2 regions of the Burkholderia sp. 22313 genome follow, and region 1 is predicted to be linked to the other one. Evidence: riboswitches for the same ligand, from Rfam matches in the RefSeq annotation. Region 1 holds a riboswitch; the other holds the start of a gene.
What was found. Region 1 has a riboswitch for thiamine pyrophosphate ahead of thiC (phosphomethylpyrimidine synthase ThiC). Riboswitches for the same ligand answer to the same signal wherever they lie in the genome.
Positions count from the first base shown of each region.

Region 2: it holds a riboswitch for thiamine pyrophosphate, as region 1 does, so the genes downstream of both, ACTJKF_RS23575 (FAD-dependent oxidoreductase) here and thiC (phosphomethylpyrimidine synthase ThiC) in region 1, are expected to answer to the same signal.

Region 1 is NZ_JBQEON010000023.1:51,597-59,761, forward strand. Features, by position in the region: gene ACTJKF_RS19505 (EAL domain-containing protein) at 1-767, opposite strand, end outside; gene ACTJKF_RS19510 (DMT family transporter) at 1,248-2,174, opposite strand; gene ACTJKF_RS19515 (hypothetical protein) at 2,332-2,589, opposite strand; gene ACTJKF_RS19520 (glycine zipper 2TM domain-containing protein) at 2,811-3,026, opposite strand; gene thiC (phosphomethylpyrimidine synthase ThiC) at 3,279-5,210, opposite strand; TPP riboswitch at 5,335-5,451, opposite strand; gene ACTJKF_RS19530 (pentapeptide MXKDX repeat protein) at 5,722-5,970, shown strand; gene ACTJKF_RS19535 (cytochrome b/b6 domain-containing protein) at 6,079-6,711, shown strand; gene ACTJKF_RS19540 (molybdopterin-dependent oxidoreductase) at 6,741-7,529, shown strand; gene ACTJKF_RS19545 (helix-turn-helix domain-containing protein) at 7,587-7,868, opposite strand; gene ACTJKF_RS19550 (hypothetical protein) at 7,865-8,143, opposite strand.
Region 2 is NZ_JBQEON010000031.1:53,889-62,053, forward strand. Features, by position in the region: gene thpR (RNA 2',3'-cyclic phosphodiesterase) at 1-14, shown strand, start outside; gene ACTJKF_RS23570 (ABC transporter ATP-binding protein/permease) at 95-1,864, opposite strand; TPP riboswitch at 2,133-2,256, shown strand; gene ACTJKF_RS23575 (FAD-dependent oxidoreductase) at 2,491-3,642, shown strand; gene thiS (sulfur carrier protein ThiS) at 3,675-3,872, shown strand; gene ACTJKF_RS23585 (thiazole synthase) at 3,911-4,726, shown strand; gene thiE (thiamine phosphate synthase) at 4,723-5,847, shown strand; gene ACTJKF_RS23595 (ABC transporter ATP-binding protein) at 5,932-6,753, shown strand; gene mlaE (lipid asymmetry maintenance ABC transporter permease subunit MlaE) at 6,750-7,517, shown strand; gene mlaD (outer membrane lipid asymmetry maintenance protein MlaD) at 7,542-8,108, shown strand; gene ACTJKF_RS23610 (MlaA family lipoprotein) at 8,141-8,165, shown strand, end outside.

The DNA of each region.
Region 1 (8,165 bases):
GACCCGTCGGGCTGACCGAACTGGAAGCCCTGGACGAAATCGATGTCGGCTTCCATCAGCGCCTGCAGCGCGTCGTCGTTTTCGACGCCTTCGGCGAGCACCATCGCGCCGGCCTGATGGAGCATCGATACCAGGTGATGCATGATGCGGCGATCGTCGGCCGACGTGTTGGCGCGTTCGACGAGCGAACGGTCGAGCTTGACGATGTCGGGCCGAACACGCCACACGCGGTCGAAGTTCGAGAATCCGGTGCCGAAATCGTCGATCGCGATCAGGAAGTCGCGATGCTGGATCATGTCGATCGTGCGGGCGAGCGCGGCTTCATCGCGCGCCGGCTGCTCGACGACTTCCAGCACGATGCGGTTCGGCGGCAGTGCGAAATGCCGGCACAGGGCCTCGACGAACTCGCGCTGCACGAGGCCCGAATCGAGCACGCGCGGCGTCACGTTCAGGAACAGCCAGCCGTCGCCGATGCCTTGCGCGACGAAGTTGGCCGTATGCAGGCAGCGCGCGAGGCGGTCGAGCAGCAGCGCATCGGCGGCCGCGCGGGTCTTGTCGAACAGCGCGATCGGCGACACCAGCGTGCCGTTCGCGTCCACGACGCGCAGCAGTGCTTCATAGCCGACCACGCGCTTGTGCGTGATCGACAGCACGGGTTGAAACACGCTGCGCAGCGTCGTGTCGCGATACGTGGCGATCCAGCCGCCGGGCGTCGGCGTGAGGCGTTCGAGCACGGAATCGAGCGAGAGGTCGCGGGAGGGCTTCATGTCAACGGTGCCCGGCGGCGAATGGAGGGGCGGTGTCGTGCCGCCACGCAGAAGCCGTCGCACGCGCGGGTGGACGCGAGAGAACGTGGAGCATCGTGACCGCCTTCTGCGGATGAGTGTTCCGAGTGTAACGGGAATGGCGCGACGCGCGTATCAGGGTAACTCCACACGCAAACGCTACACCGCTGCCTGGGCGCGCGCGTTAGCCGGAGAGGACGCACGCGCCACGGCCGCCGGCCGTGCACGCGGCGACAGTGCTGCGTGTGCCGAGTGCATTGCGTGCGAAGAATGCGGGAGGCGAGAGACGGCAGGCGGGGGGCGGGGCGGGCGAAGCCGCGGAAATGTCGGACAAGCCGGTCGGCTGCACTGCGATCGCCGCGGCCGTCGGCCTCCGGCGAAACGCGACGCGATCGGGCGCGGCCACGGCTGGACCGAAGTCGAAGTGCGGCAACCGAGGGGCGTCGCCGGCCCGCGCGCCGCTCAGACCGTTGCGTCGCCGCGCGGGCCGAACCCGGGAATCCGCTTGATCACGCCGGTCGCGAGCGCGGTGCCGACGAGCACGATCGCGCAGCCTTCGATCATCACGACCGACACGCGTTCGCCGAGGAACAGCGTGCCCCACAGCAGGCCGAACACGGGAATCACGAACGTCACGGTAATCGCACGGGCCGGGCCGACATGCGCGATCAGGTAGAAGAAGATGAAATACGCGATGCCCGTGCAGGCAATGCCGAGCGCGAGCACGGCGCCCCACGCATGCGCGCTGACCGCTGCAGCCGGCCAGGTCGCGATCGCGAACGGCAGCAGCAGCACGGTCGAGCCGATCATGCTGCCGGTGGCATTGACGAGCGGATCGACGCCGCTGAGCTTGCGCTTCGTATAGTTGGCGGCGATCCCGTACAACAGCGTCGCGCCGAGCGCGGCGGCGGCCGCAAGTGCGGTCGCGCTGGCGCCGGTGCTGCCGTGTGCGTTCGCGATCTGATCCCACACGAGCGTGAGCACGCCGGCAAAACCGATCACGAGGCCGAGCGCGCGCGGCAGCGACAGCTTGTCCTTCAGCCATACGTAGGCGACGAGCGCGCCCCACAGCGGCGTCGTCGCGTTGATCACCGACGTCACGCCGGCCGACAGCGTCAGTTCGGCATAGGCGAACAGGCAGAACGGCGCGCCCGAGTTCAATACGCCGACGACGAACAGTGGCCACGCGTGCCGGCGCAGCCGGGCGCCGAGATCGGCGGGCTTGAAGCGCGTCAGCGCGAGGCCCGTGAGGAACAGCGCACCGATGCCCACTCGCAGCGCCATCAGCGGCGCGACGCCGAATTCGGCGACGCCGATCCGGATGAACAGGAACGACGCGCCCCACAGGGCGGCAAGGATGGTCAGCAGAAAGGCGTTCTTGGGCGACATCGAGTGTGGCGGGCGAGGGGACGGGATGCGCTGAATCTTACACCGCGTTAACGCGCCGTCGTTTCACGATCGGATGAAACGACAAGAAACGGGAAATCCGGCGGGAAATCCGTGCGCCGCCGACGCGGCGAACCGGCCGCGCGACCGGTTCAGCCGATCAATGATGGTGCCAGCCGCCGTGTCCGCCGCGTCCGCCGAACCCGAAGTTCAGCGATAGCGCGGGGCCCCAGTAGCCGCCCCATGCCGGCGCATAGGCGGGGGCCGGATAGTAGTACGTGGGGCCGGGGTCGACATAGACGGGCGCGGGCTGCACCGGCGCCGCGGCGTAATAGCCGCCCGGATAGTAGCCGTAAGGGTAATAACAGCCGGCGAGTGTCGCGCAGGCGAGCGCCGCGGCGACGAGGGTCCTGTTCATGGTGTTTCTCCGGCGGCGCCGGCAATCGGCAGATGCTTAAGCTTAGGCCGCACGGCGATGACACGCTGCGCAAAACGGTAACGGATCATTTCCGCGGCCGATCCGGCGCGCTGGCGCGAACCCCGTCGCCGGATGCAAAAACGGCGCTTCCGCATCGCGGAAACGCCGTCTGGCCGAAACGTGCCCACCGGTGCCGCGCGTCGCGCGAACGGCGGGCCGGCTTACTTGCCGACCTGGTTGCCGATGAGGCCGCCGGCCGCCGCGCCGCCCAGCGTCGACAGCGCGTTGCCGCCGATCGCCGCGCCGGCCACCCCGCCGACACCCGCGCCGATTGCCGTATCGCGCTGGCGTCGTGTCATCGAATCGCAGGCCGACAGGCTGGCCACCGTCGCGACGAGCAGCGCGCATACCCCAAAACGCCGAATCGAATAGCTCATGATCATTGTCCTTGTGGTAGTGAACGGAGGAACGCACGACCGGCTGTCGGCCGCACATAACCCCAATTTACGCGCCGCTCCATAAGGCTGCTGTAAGGACTTGTTAAGCCTCGAGCGGTTTCGTAATCAATTGTTTCCCTTGTGCCGGCAGGCACGTGGCGTGCGACGGCGCGCAAAAAAGCCCGCTCGAAAGCGGGCTTTTGCCGTGCATCGCGATGCGGTCCGGGCGGACCGCCGCGGCCACTTGGCGGCTTACTGGCGGTGATAGATCTCGGCGCCGGTCTTCACGAACTCGACCGCCTTGACCTCCATCCCCTTCTTCAGCGCTTCGGTTTCCGACACGCCCTGCTGCGCCGCGAACTCGCGCACGTCCTGCGTGATCTTCATCGAGCAGAAGTGCGGGCCGCACATCGAGCAGAAGTGCGCGACCTTTGCCGAATCCTTCGGCAGCGTTTCGTCGTGGAATTCGCGCGCCTTGTCCGGATCGAGGCCGATGTTGAACTGGTCTTCCCAGCGGAACTCGAAACGCGCCTTCGACAGCGCGTTGTCGCGCACCTGCGCGCCCGGGTGACCCTTGGCGAGGTCGGCCGCGTGCGCGGCGAGCTTGTACGTGATGATCCCTTCCTTCACGTCGTCCTTGTTCGGCAGCCCGAGGTGCTCCTTCGGCGTCACGTAGCACAGCATCGCGGTGCCGAACCAGCCGATCATCGCAGCGCCGATGCCCGACGTGATGTGGTCGTAGCCCGGTGCGATATCGGTGGTCAGCGGCCCGAGCGTGTAGAACGGCGCTTCCTTGCACCAGTCGAGCTGGAGATCCATGTTCTCCTTGATCAGCTGCATCGGCACGTGGCCGGGGCCTTCGATCATCACCTGCACGTCGTGCTTCCACGCGATCTGCGTGAGTTCGCCGAGCGTCTTCAGTTCGCCGAGCTGCGCTTCGTCGTTCGCGTCGTAGATCGAGCCGGGGCGCAGGCCGTCGCCGAGCGAGAAGCTCACGTCGTACGCCTTCATGATCTCGCAGATCTCTTCGAAGTGTTCGTACAGGAAGCTTTCCTTGTGATGCGCGAGGCACCACTTCGCCATGATCGAGCCGCCGCGCGACACGATGCCCGTCATCCGGTTCGCGGTGAGCGGCACGTACTGCAGGCGCACGCCCGCGTGGATCGTGAAGTAGTCGACGCCTTGCTCGGCCTGCTCGATCAGCGTGTCGCGGAAGATTTCCCAGGTGAGATCCTCGGCCTTGCCGTTGACCTTTTCCAGCGCCTGGTAGATCGGCACCGTGCCGATCGGCACCGGGCTGTTGCGGATGATCCACTCGCGCGTTTCATGGATGTGCTTGCCGGTCGACAGGTCCATCACCGTGTCGCCGCCCCAGCGGATCGCCCACGTCATCTTGTCGACTTCCTCGCCGATCGACGACGTGACGGCCGAGTTGCCGATGTTCGCGTTGATCTTCACGAGGAAGTTGCGGCCGATGATCATCGGCTCGGATTCCGGGTGGTTGATGTTCGCGGGGATGATCGCGCGGCCGCGCGCGATTTCGTCGCGCACGAATTCGGGGGTGATCTCGGCGAGCGCGTTCGCGCCGAAGGCCGCGGCGCCGAACGCCTGGCCCGGATGCTGGCGGCCCATCATCGCGGCGAGCTTCGCGCCGTTCGGGCCGCTCGACTTCAGGCTCTCGATGTACTCGGCGCGGCGCTGGTTCTCGCGGATCGCGATGTATTCCATTTCCGGCGTGATGATGCCTTGACGCGCGTAGTGCATCTGCGTGACGTTCTTGCCCGGCTGGGCGCGGCGCGGATTGCGGTGCAAACCCGGGAACCGAAGCTCGGCGGTGGCCGGATCGGCCGCGCGCTCGAGGCCGTACTGGCTCGACAGGCCGTCGAGCACCTCGGTGTCGCCGCGCGCTTCGATCCAGCCCTGGCGCAGCGCGGGCAGGCCCGCGCGGATGTCGATCTTCGCGTCCGGATCGGTGTACGGGCCCGACGTGTCGTACACGTAGATCGGCGGATTCTTTTCGCCGCCGAAGCCGGTCGGGGTGTCGGCCTGCGTGATTTCGCGCATCGGCACGCGGATGTCGGGCTGCGAGCCGGTCACGTAGACCTTGCGCGAATTCGGAAGCGGGGCGACGGCCGCGGCATCGACATGAGCGTCGGCGGACAGAAACTTCGGATTGGCGTTCATGCAATCTCCTGTGTGAGCGCCGGACACGCGCTTCGGCGCTTGCCCGGAGCCCTTGACGAATGTGGGGCTCGAGCTAAGCAGGAGACGAGGTTTGACGAGGCGGCGGATTTCGTCAGAAGGATGGCGGCGAAATCCGTACGCTTCCCTGCGCTGGCATTATCCAGATCAGGTTCTAAGGGTATTTCTCACCCGCAATGCCGGTTGTTTGACCAAGCGCATTGCAGGACCCCCGCGTTAGCAAGGGCACACGATACACCGGCTTGGCGGCGGTTTCAACCGGGAGAGGATCGGCTGCCCCGGTGCGGTCGCCACAGCGCGGGCGATGCGATGGCCCGTCGAAATGGCCGCGCGCGCCGCCGCCGCATGGCCTCACGGCGTGGCCGCCCGCGGCGAAGCGGTGCAACATGACGCGCCTTCGCACGCGCTCAAAAGAAATTTTCGCAGCGGCTGTCATTTTCCGCGACGTCGTCCGTCTATTCGGCTCCTTGAACCCATGTCTTGGAGAGATGTCATGAAAAAGGTACTGATTGCCGCTTGCGTTGCCGCTTTCGCCACGATCACCGCGGGCGCGTACGCGCAGAGCGACGCGATGTCGCAAAACGGTTCGTCGATGTCGAAGGACGCGATGGGCCACGATGCGATGGCGAAGGACGGCGCGATGAAGAAGGGCGCCATGAAGAAGCATGCGATGAAGAAGGACGCGATGTCGCACGACGCGATGGGCAAGTCGTCGGGCGACAAGATGGCGCCGTCGAACTGACGGCGCCGGACAGGAGGGGCGGTCGGCGCGTGTGCTTGACGACGGCCGCCCGTCCGCGTCTCGTTTTGTCTCGTTTCGTTTCGTCGCAGCGTTCCGGGAGTCCTCTTCATGCCAACCGTTCCCGCCACCACGCGCACGGCCGCCACGCCGCCCGCGCCCCCGATCCATCCGCCGTGGGTGCGCGTGAGCCATTGGCTCAACGCGCTCGCGGCCATCCTGATGGTGCTGTCCGGCTGGCGCATCTACGATGCGTCGCCGATCTATCCGCCGTTCGCGTTTGCGCACGGCATCACGCTCGGCGGCTGGCTCGGCGGCGCGCTGCAATGGCACTTCGCGGCGATGTGGCTGCTCGTCGGCAACGGGCTGTTCTACCTGACGATGGCGATCGCGACCGGACGACTCGCGCGCAAGATGCTGCCCGTCACGCCGGCGTCCGTGTGGCGCGACGTGCGCGGCGCGTTGCGCGGCCGGCTCGCGCACGACGATTTGAACGTCTACAACGCGGTGCAGCGTGCCGCGTACCTGGTCGCGATCGTCGATCTGATCGTGCTGGTGCTGTCGGGGCTGACGATCTGGAAGTCGGTGCAGTTTCCGCTGCTGCGCGAACTGTTCGGCGGTTACGACAACGCGCGCGTCGTGCATTTCTGGGCGATGTCGCTGCTCGTGGCGTTCTTCGTCGTGCACGTCGCGATGGCGCTGCTGGTGCCGCGCTCGCTGCTCGCGATGCTGCGCGGGCGCTGACCCGTCAAATCCGGGCGAAGGAAATCATCATGTCGGAATCCGAAATCAAGCGCGACGGTTCGCGCTGGACGCTCGACCGCCAGTCGCTCGAGCTCGACGTGCGTCGCGAGCTGGACATGCCGTCGCGGCGGCTGTTCAACCGGCGCATCCTGACACTCGGCGGGCTGACGATGCTGACCGGCTGCACGCTGCAGGACGACGCGTCGGTCAATCCGTTCCTCGAGCAGGTGTCGCGCATGAACGATCGCGTGCAGGCCTGGCTATTCAGCGGCGCGCGGCTCGCGCCGACCTATACCGAAGCCGACATCACGCGGCCGTTCCCGTTCAACGCGTACTACGGCATCGACGACGTGCCGCACGTCGACGCGTCGACGTACCGGCTCGTGCTGTCGGGCCGCGTGACGGGCAAGCGCGTGTGGACGCTCGACGAACTGTATGCGCTGCCGCACGCGGAGCAGATCACGCGGCACATCTGCGTGGAAGGATGGAGCGCCATCGGCCGCTGGGGCGGCACGCCGTTCGGCGCGTTTCTTGCGCGTGCCGGTGCCGATACGCACGCGAAATACGTCGGTTTCAAATGCGCGGACGACTACTACGAGAGCATCGACATGCCGACCGCGCTGCATCCGCAGACGCTGCTCGCATTCGACTACGACGGCCGCCGCCTGCCGCCGGAATTCGGCTTTCCGATGAAGCTGCGAATGCCGACCAAGCTCGGCTACAAGAATCCGAAGCACATCATGGAAATCTTCGTGACCGATACCTACCCGGGCGGTTACTGGGTCGATCAGGGATACAACTGGTTCGGCGGATCGTGAAGCGGCGGGGGCGCACGCCGGGGCCCGCCGCCGTGCGTTCACGCTGCGTCAGGTACGTCAGGCGGATTCGCGCACCTGCAGATCGACGCGCAGGCCGACCGCCGCGGCCATGTTCACGAGCGCGTCGAGCCCGAACAGGTTGATCTTGCCGCGCAGCAGATCGGACACGCGCGGCTGCGTGACGCCAAGCTGCTTCGCGGCCTGCGCCTGGCTGAGTTCGAGTTGCGCGATGCGCTGCTTGAGCGCGATCATCAGTTCGGAACGCAGCTTCATGTTTTCGGCCTCGGCCGGCTGGCCTTCGATCGCGTCCCACACGCTCGCATGGCGTTCATTGGTCATCGTTGCCTCTCTATCATCAGTGTCCGATAGCGGCGGGCGACCAGGCCGCGTTGCACCTGGTCGATCTGGTGGCCGGCGTCGCGACGCGCGGCCAGCGGAAAACCGCGAAGCTCGTCGAGTGCGTTGCCGACGAAGACAACCGGCTTCGGCGGGAGAATGATGGAATTATACAAAATATTGTATGGAAGTGGGCAGGTCGCAGGAAGGGATGTCGGCGACCCGGGACGGGCCTGCCTGACCGTCACGATAAGCGCGAAGCGACGCGCGATACGCATGACTGGCCGTCAGGCCGATGGT
Region 2 (8,165 bases), on a different contig from region 1:
TCGGGCGGGTATAGCGGGAAGGTATAGCGGGAAGGCGGTGGGGCGAAGAACGGAAGGCCGGCGCGGTGTGCGCCGGCCTTCCGTTTTTTTGCGGTTACGCTGCGACCTTGTCGTTGTCGGTCACGCGCTCGACGTTGATCGTGCCGACATGGAACGCGGCCAGCGACTCTCGGTGCGCGATGCTGACGATCGCGGCCTGCGGCAGCTGCTCGGCGAACAGGTGATAGAGCCGCGCTTCATTGTCCGCGTCGAGCGCGCTCGTCGCTTCGTCGAGGAACAGGAAGTCCGGCTTGTGCAGCAGCACGCGCGCGCCGGCGAGACGCTGCTGTTCGCCCGGCGACAGCACGCGCGTCCAGTGGCCGGTCTCGCCGAGGCGCTCGACGTAGTCTTCGAGGCGGCACGCGCGCAGCGCGTCGCGGCACGCGTCGTCGGTGAACGTGTCGGGCGCGGCCGGGTAGGTGAGCGCGGCCTTCAGCGTGCCGATCGGCAAATAACTGGTTTGCGGCACGAACATCATCCGTGCGCCGACCGGGGCGTCGATCGAGCCGTCGCCGAACGGCCACAGGCCCGCGAGCGCGCGCATGAACGTGCTCTTGCCCGAACCCGACTTGCCGATCACGAGCCAGCGCGAGCCGGGTTCGATCGTCAGGTTGCCGATGTTCGCGAGCGCGTTGCCGTTCGGCAGCGCGAGCTTCAGCGATGACGTCGACAGCTTCGCCGCATCGACGTAGTGCAGGTTGATGCCGCCGTGCTCGGTCGCGGGCGACAGGCTTTCCTTCAGGTGCGACGTGCCCATCACGCGCTTGAATTCACGCAGACGGTTGACGGTGGCGCGCCATTCGACGAGGGTCGAGTAACTGTTGATGAACCACGAGAACGAATCGCTGACGGTGCCGAACGCGGACGAGATCTGCATCAGCACGCCGAACGAGAACGCCCCGGCGAAATAGCGCGGCGCCGCGACGACGAGCGGGAAGATGATCGCGATCTGCCCGTAGAAGCTCAGCACGAACGTGAGGCGCTTCGTGTACTTCATCACGCGCCACCAGTTGTCGCGGATACGCATGAACAGGCTCTGCGCGTTGCCGGTCTCGGTTTTCTCGCCGTCGTAGAACGCGATCTGCTCGGCGTTCTCGCGCACGCGGATCAGCCCGAAGCGGAAGTCGGCCTCGACGCGCTGCTGCTGGTAGTTGATCGACACGAGCGGGTGGCCGACCTTCTGGATGATCAGCGAGCCGACCACCGCGTACAGCGCGGCCGCCCACACCATGTAGCCGGGGATCGTGATCGGCGTCGCGCCGAGCGAAAGCGTCAGCGCGCCGGCGAGCGACCACAGGATCGTGATGAACGACACGAGTGTGACGACCGTCGACAGCAGGTCGAGCGACAGCGCGAGCGTGGTCGTCGCGAACGACTGGAGATCGTCGGTGATCCGCTGGTCGGGGTTGTCGGCGAGGCGGTCGCGTTCGATCCGGTAGAACGCGCGATCACCGAGCCACTGGCCGAGAAAGCGGTCGGTGAGCCACTGGCGCCAGCGGAACCCGAGCATCTGGCGCAGGTAGCGGCCGTAGACGGCGAGGATGATGAAGCCGAACGCAAGCGCGGAGAACTGCATCAGCAGGTTCGGGAAGTCGTGGACGTTCTTTGACTGCAGCGCGTTGTAGAACTGCGCGTTCCACTTGTTCAGCTTGACGTTGATCCAGACCACGCAGAGGTTGATCGCGATGATCGTGACTAGCAGCCCCCACGCGATTTTCCATTCGGACGACACCCAGTAGGGCTTGATGAGGCTCCATGCGGATACCGGGCGCTCGTCCTGCGGCGCGGCGGAGGCGGAGCGGACGGGATCGATCGATTGGGTCATGTGCTTCCTGATGAGTAGCCGGCGCGCGGGCCGGGCGAAGCCGGGCGCGCGCCGCGGTACGGCATGCCGGGACGAGGTGCCGACGGACGGCGGGCGTCCGGATGGTGGCCCGGACGTCTTAAACGGCACTTAAGGCCGGCGGTGACGCGGCAACCGGCCGCTCGCGCGGCCGGCCTGCGGGCATTGTGCCAGAGCGGCGCGGCACGACGCGAATTTGCCGCAACGGGGACAGTTTGCGGCGCTTTCCGCTTTTATGGTCTAATGGCCGACGACGAAACAGGGGTGCTTCGAGCGCGGCCGACGGGTAGTTCCGGGCAACGCGGCGAGGCTGAGAAAGACCCTTCGCACCCGATCCGGGTAATACCGGCGAGGGAAGTTTCTGATCCCGCCGGGCCGCGCTGGCTGCCATCCCACATGGTCAGCGCCCGAGTCCCGCCCGGCCGGCCTTTGCTGCCGGTTTCGTCCTTTTGGGTACGCGCGTCGCGCGTTACGGAAGGAATGATGACCGCTCAATCTTCAGTCTTTTGCGCTGTTCCCGATCCGCTGTCGTGTGCGTTGGCACGGGACGGCGCGCGCGCGTCGACGTTCGTCGCGCGTGTCCGCACGGTTCGCCGGGAGGTCGCGCGATGAACGTCCACGCTTCGAACGTCCAGGCTGCCCGGCCGGATTTCGCGGTACTCGGCGGCGGCCTCGTCGGCCGGCTGATCGCGTGGCGGCTCGCGGGCGACGGGCATCGCGTCGCGCTGTACGAGCGCGGCGGCCCGGACGGCGAGCAATCGGCCGCCTGGATCGCGGCCGCGATGCTCGCGCCGCTCGCCGAGGCGGCGAGCGCCGAACTGCTGATCACCGAGCTTGGCGCCGCGTCGCTCGCGCGTTGGCCGCAATGGCTCGCGGAACTGCCCGAACCGGTGTTCTTCCAGCATCACGGCACGCTCGTCGTCTGGCATCACGCCGATCGCGCCGAGGCGCCGCTGTTCGAGCGGCGCGTGCGCGCGAACGCACCGGCCGAGCTGTTCGACGGCGGCTTCGTCGCGCTGGCCGGCGCGCAGGTCGACGCGGCCGAGCCCGCGCTCGCGGGCCGCTTCGCGCGCGGGCTGATGCTGCCGCGCGAAGGGCAGCTCGACAACCGGCAGGCGCTGCGCGCGCTCGCGGCGGGCCTCGCGCAACGCGGCGTCGAGCTTCACTGGCACGCGACCATCGACGACGCGAACCGGCCCGACGCACATTTCACGATCGACTGCCGCGGGCTCGGCGCGAAACCCGTGCTGCCGGCACTGCGCGGCATCCGCGGCGAAGTCGCGCGGGTGCGGGCGCCCGGCATCGGTCTCACGCGGCCCGTGCGGTTGCTGCATCCGCGCTATCCGCTGTACATCGCGCCGAAGCAGGACGACCTGTACGTGATCGGTGCGACCGAGGTAGAGGGCGAGGACATGTCGCCCGTCAGCGTGCGCTCGGCGCTCGAACTCCTGAGCGCGGCGTTCTCCGTGCATCCGGCGTTCGGCGAGGCGCGCATCCTCGAACTCAACGCGCAGTGCCGCCCGACGCTGCCGGATCACCGCCCGGCGGTGATCTGGGACGGTGCGGCGACGCTCGCCGTCAACGGCCTGTACCGGCACGGCTTCATGATCGCGCCGGAAGTCGCGCATGCGGCGGCCGCGTTCGCGCAAGCCGCGCTCGGCGGCGCGGTCGCCGACGCCGACGCGTTCGCCGCGTGGCGCGATGCCGCGCGCTGGCCGGCGCTCCTTCATCACCGCGACGACGCGCGCCAGCCGGCCTGACGCGCGCCGCCGACCGAATTCGATCAAGCCTCATGGATATCCAGATCAACCAACAGACCCTGACGCTGCCCGACGGCGCGACGGTGGCCGACGCGCTTGCCGCGTACGGCGCGCGTCCGCCGTACGCGGTCGCGCTGAACGGCAATTTCGTCGCGCGCACGCAGCACGCGGCACGCGCGCTTGCGACGGGCGACAGGCTCGACGTGGTGCACCCCGTCGCGGGCGGCTGAGCGCCGCCGGTTCGTCCCCGCTCTTCCAGGAAAACGACATGACGTCCCTCACTTCCGCCGACGCGCTCACGCTGTACGGCGAAACTTTCGCAAGCCGCGTGCTGCTCGGCACGTCGCGCTATCCGTCGCTGCAGTCGCTGTCCGATTCGATCGCCGCGTCGCGTCCCGGGATGGTGACGGTCGCGCTGCGCCGCCAGATGACCGGCGGCACGGCCGAGGCCGGCTTCTTCGACCTGCTCAAGCGCCACGCGGTGCCGCTGCTGCCGAACACGGCCGGCTGCCAGACCGTCGCCGAGGCGGTGACGACCGCGCACATGGCGCGCGAGGTGTTCGACACCGACTGGATCAAGCTCGAGCTGATCGGCGACGACTACACGCTGCAACCCGATCCGGTCGGGCTGATCGAGGCGGCCGCGCAACTGGTCAAGGACGGCTTCAAGGTGCTGCCGTACTGCACCGAGGATCTCGTGATCGGCCGGCGCCTGCTCGACGTCGGTTGCGAGGCGCTGATGCCGTGGGGCGCGCCGATCGGCACCGGCAAGGGCGTCGTGAACCCGTACGGGCTGCGCGTGCTGCGCGAACGGTTGCCGGACGTGCCGCTGATCGTCGACGCCGGGCTGGGCGTGCCGTCGCATGCGTGCCAGGTGATGGAGTGGGGCTTCGACGGCGTGCTGCTGAATACGGCCGTGTCGCAGGCCACGCACCCGGAAATCATGGCGCGCGCGTTCGCGCAGGGCGTCGAGGCTGGCCGTGCGGCCTACCTCGCCGGGCCGATGGACGCGCGCGAGACCGCACACGCGAGTACACCGGTCGTCGGGATGCCGTTCTGGCATCAGGACGGGGGCGGCGCATGAGCGCGCGCTTCGCCGATGCCTTCTGGCCGCCGGCCGACGAGCTGGCCGAAGCGGCCGAACGGATTCGCGCCCGTCTGGGCGACTGGCCGGCCGGCACGACGCCGCGGCGGCTGTGCGTGGCGGCGCCGGACGTGCCGGCCGACGGCGACGTGCTGATCGTATCGGCCGGCGACCGCGCCGCGCAGGCGCGCGCGTCGGCAGCATCGCGCCCCGCATCGCCGGACGCGGTCGTGATCGAATTCGATGCGCGCGGCGCGGTGCTGCATGCCGCGGGCGTGCGCCATGCGCTGGACGCTGCGCATCCGCTGGCGGACGACTGGATCGCGGCGCTTGCCGCGTTCCTCGATTGCGGCTTCGCGCCGATCGATGCGCTGGTGCTTGCCTTGGCGTGGCGCGACGGCGACGAGACGCGCGCTTCCGATGCGTGGCCGGTCGACGCCGCCCGGTTTCCGCGCGTGGCCGGCCTGGCCGCGGCGCCTGAGCTCGCATTCCCGCCGTGCCCGGCGCAACTCGGCCTCTATCCGGTCGTCCCGGATGCCGAATGGGTCGAACGCGTGCTCGATTGCGGCGCGCGAACCGTGCAGCTGCGTGTGAAAGACGCGAATCCCGACGCGTTGCGCCGGGAAATCGCGCGGGCGGTCGCGGCAGGGCGCCGCTATCCCGATGCGCGCGTTTTCATCAACGATCACTGGCAGATCGCGGTAGAAGAGGGGGCGTACGGCGTACATCTGGGTCAGGAAGACCTCGAGACGGCCGATCTCGCGGCGATCGCGCGCGCCGGGCTGCACCTCGGGCTGTCGAGCCACGGTTATTACGAGATGTTGCGCGCGTTGCACGAGCGCCCGAGCTATCTGGCGCTCGGTCCTGTTTATGCGACCGCGACCAAGGCGGTCGCCGCACCGCCGCAGGGCCTCGCCCGAATTGCCCGCTATGCGCGCTTCGCCGGCGCGCGTGCGCCGCTCGTCGCGATCGGTGGCGTCGGGCTCGAGGCATTGCCGGACGTACTGGCGACGGGCGTCGGCAGCGTTGCGGTGGTCAGTGCGATCACGCGCGCAAGCGATTGCCGGGCGGCGATTGTTGCGTTGCAGCAATGTTTTGCCCGACAATTTGACAATCATTGACCGCGGGGTCCGGAACGGCGTCACGACATCATTCCAAGGCAGGCCCTATAATTCGGCGTTCTGCGTAAAAGGACTGTCAGCTCCGTGAGCCCCGCTCCTACCGAAACCCTGCTGGAACTTCGCGACGTCGACTTTGGCTACGGCGACCGCCTCGTCCTGTCGAACCTGAACATGCGCTTCGGGCGCGGCAAGGTCGTCGCCGTCATGGGCGGGTCGGGCGGCGGCAAGACGACCGTGCTGCGCCTGATCGGCGGCCTCGTGCGCGCGAACCGCGGCCAGGTGCTGTTCGACGGCGCCGATGTCGGCGCGCAGACGCGCGACGGCCTGTACGCGCTGCGCCGCAAGATGGGCATGTTGTTCCAGTTCGGCGCCTTGTTCACCGACATGTCGGTGTTCGAGAACGTCGCGTTCTCGCTGCGCGAACACACCGACCTGCCCGACGACCTGATCCGCGACCTCGTGCTGATGAAGCTCAACGCGGTCGGCCTGCGCGGCGCGCGCGACCTGATGCCGTCCGAGGTGTCGGGCGGGATGGCGCGCCGCATCGCGCTGGCGCGCGCGATCGCGCTCGACCCGCAGCTCATCATGTACGACGAGCCGTTCGCGGGCCTCGACCCGATCTCGCTCGGCATCACCGCGAACCTGATCCGCACGTTGAACCAGGCGCTCGGCGCGACGTCGATCCTCGTCACGCACGACGTGCCGGAATCGTTCGCGATCGCCGATTACGTCTATTTTCTGGCCAATGGCAGCGTGCTCGCGCAGGGTACGCCCGACGAGCTGCGCGCATCGACCGATCCGAGCGTGCGCCAGTTCATCGACGGCGCGCCGGACGGCCCGTACAAATTTCATTACACGAGCGCGCCGCTGGCAGCGGATTTCGGGCTCGGCGGAGGACGCGCATGATCAGCGCGATCGGACGTTACGTCATCGGCGGCCTCGAGCGCGCGGGCTACGGCACGCGGCTGTTCGTGCGCCTCGTGCTGGAATTCTTCCCGCTGCTGCGCCGGCCGAGGCTGGTCACGAAGCAGATCCACTTCCTCGGCAACTATTCGTTCGTGATCATTGCCGTGTCGGGGCTGTTCGTCGGTTTCGTGCTCGGCCTGCAGGGCTATTACACGCTGAACCGCTACGGGTCCGAGCAGGCGCTCGGCCTGCTGGTTGCGCTGTCGCTCGTGCGCGAGCTCGGGCCGGTCGTCACCGCGCTGCTGTTCGCAGGCCGCGCGGGCACGTCGCTCACGGCCGAGATCGGCCTGATGAAGGCCGGCGAGCAGCTCACCGCGCTCGAGATGATGGCCGTCGACCCGATCAAGACGGTGATCGCGCCGCGCTTGTGGGCCGGCATCATCGCGATGCCGCTGCTCGCGGCGATCTTCAACGCCGTCGGCGTGCTCGGCGGCTATTTCGTCGGGGTCGTGCTGATCGGCGTCGATCCGGGCGCGTTCTGGTCGCAGATGCAGGGCGGGGTCCAGGTGTGGGCCGACGTCGGCAACGGCGTGATCAAGAGCATCGTGTTCGGGTTCGCCGTGACCTTCATTGCGCTGTTTCAAGGGTATGAAGCGAAGCCCACGCCCGAAGGCGTGTCGCGCGCGACGACCAAGACGGTCGTGTTCGCGTCGCTCGCCGTACTCGGCCTCGATTTCCTGCTGACCGCGCTGATGTTCAGCTAAGCCTCAGCCAAGCCAAATTTTGGAATGACGATGAAAAAGACTGCTCTCGACTTCTGGGTCGGCCTGTTCGTGGTGGTGGGCTTCCTTGCGGTGCTGTTCCTGGCGCTCAAGGTAGGCAACATGAGCTCGCTGTCGTTTCAGCCAACCTACTCGGTGAGGATGAAATTCGACAACATCGGCGGGCTGAAGCCGCGCGCGGCCGTGAAGAGCGCGGGCGTCGTGGTCGGCCGCGTGAAGACGATCGGCTTCGATCCGAATACCTACCAGGCGGTCGTGACGATCGACGTCGACGGCCAATACCCGTTCCCGAAGGATTCGTCGGCGAAGATCCTGACGTCCGGCCTGCTCGGCGAGCAGTACATCGGCCTCGATCCGGGCGGCGACACCGAAATGTTGAAATCCGGCGATACGATCACGATGACGCAGTCGGCGATCGTGCTCGAGAACCTGATCGGCCAGTTCCTGTACAGCAAGGCCGCCGATGCGGGCGGCGCGAAGCCGGCCGCCGGGGCGTCGGCCGCGCCCGCACCGGCCGCGCCCGCACCCGTGGCGGTGCCGGCGTCCGCGGTGTCCGGTTCGGGCGCCCAATAACCACACGAGAGAAGGACAAGAGGGTAATGACCATGCAGACGATCCGCATCAGGCACG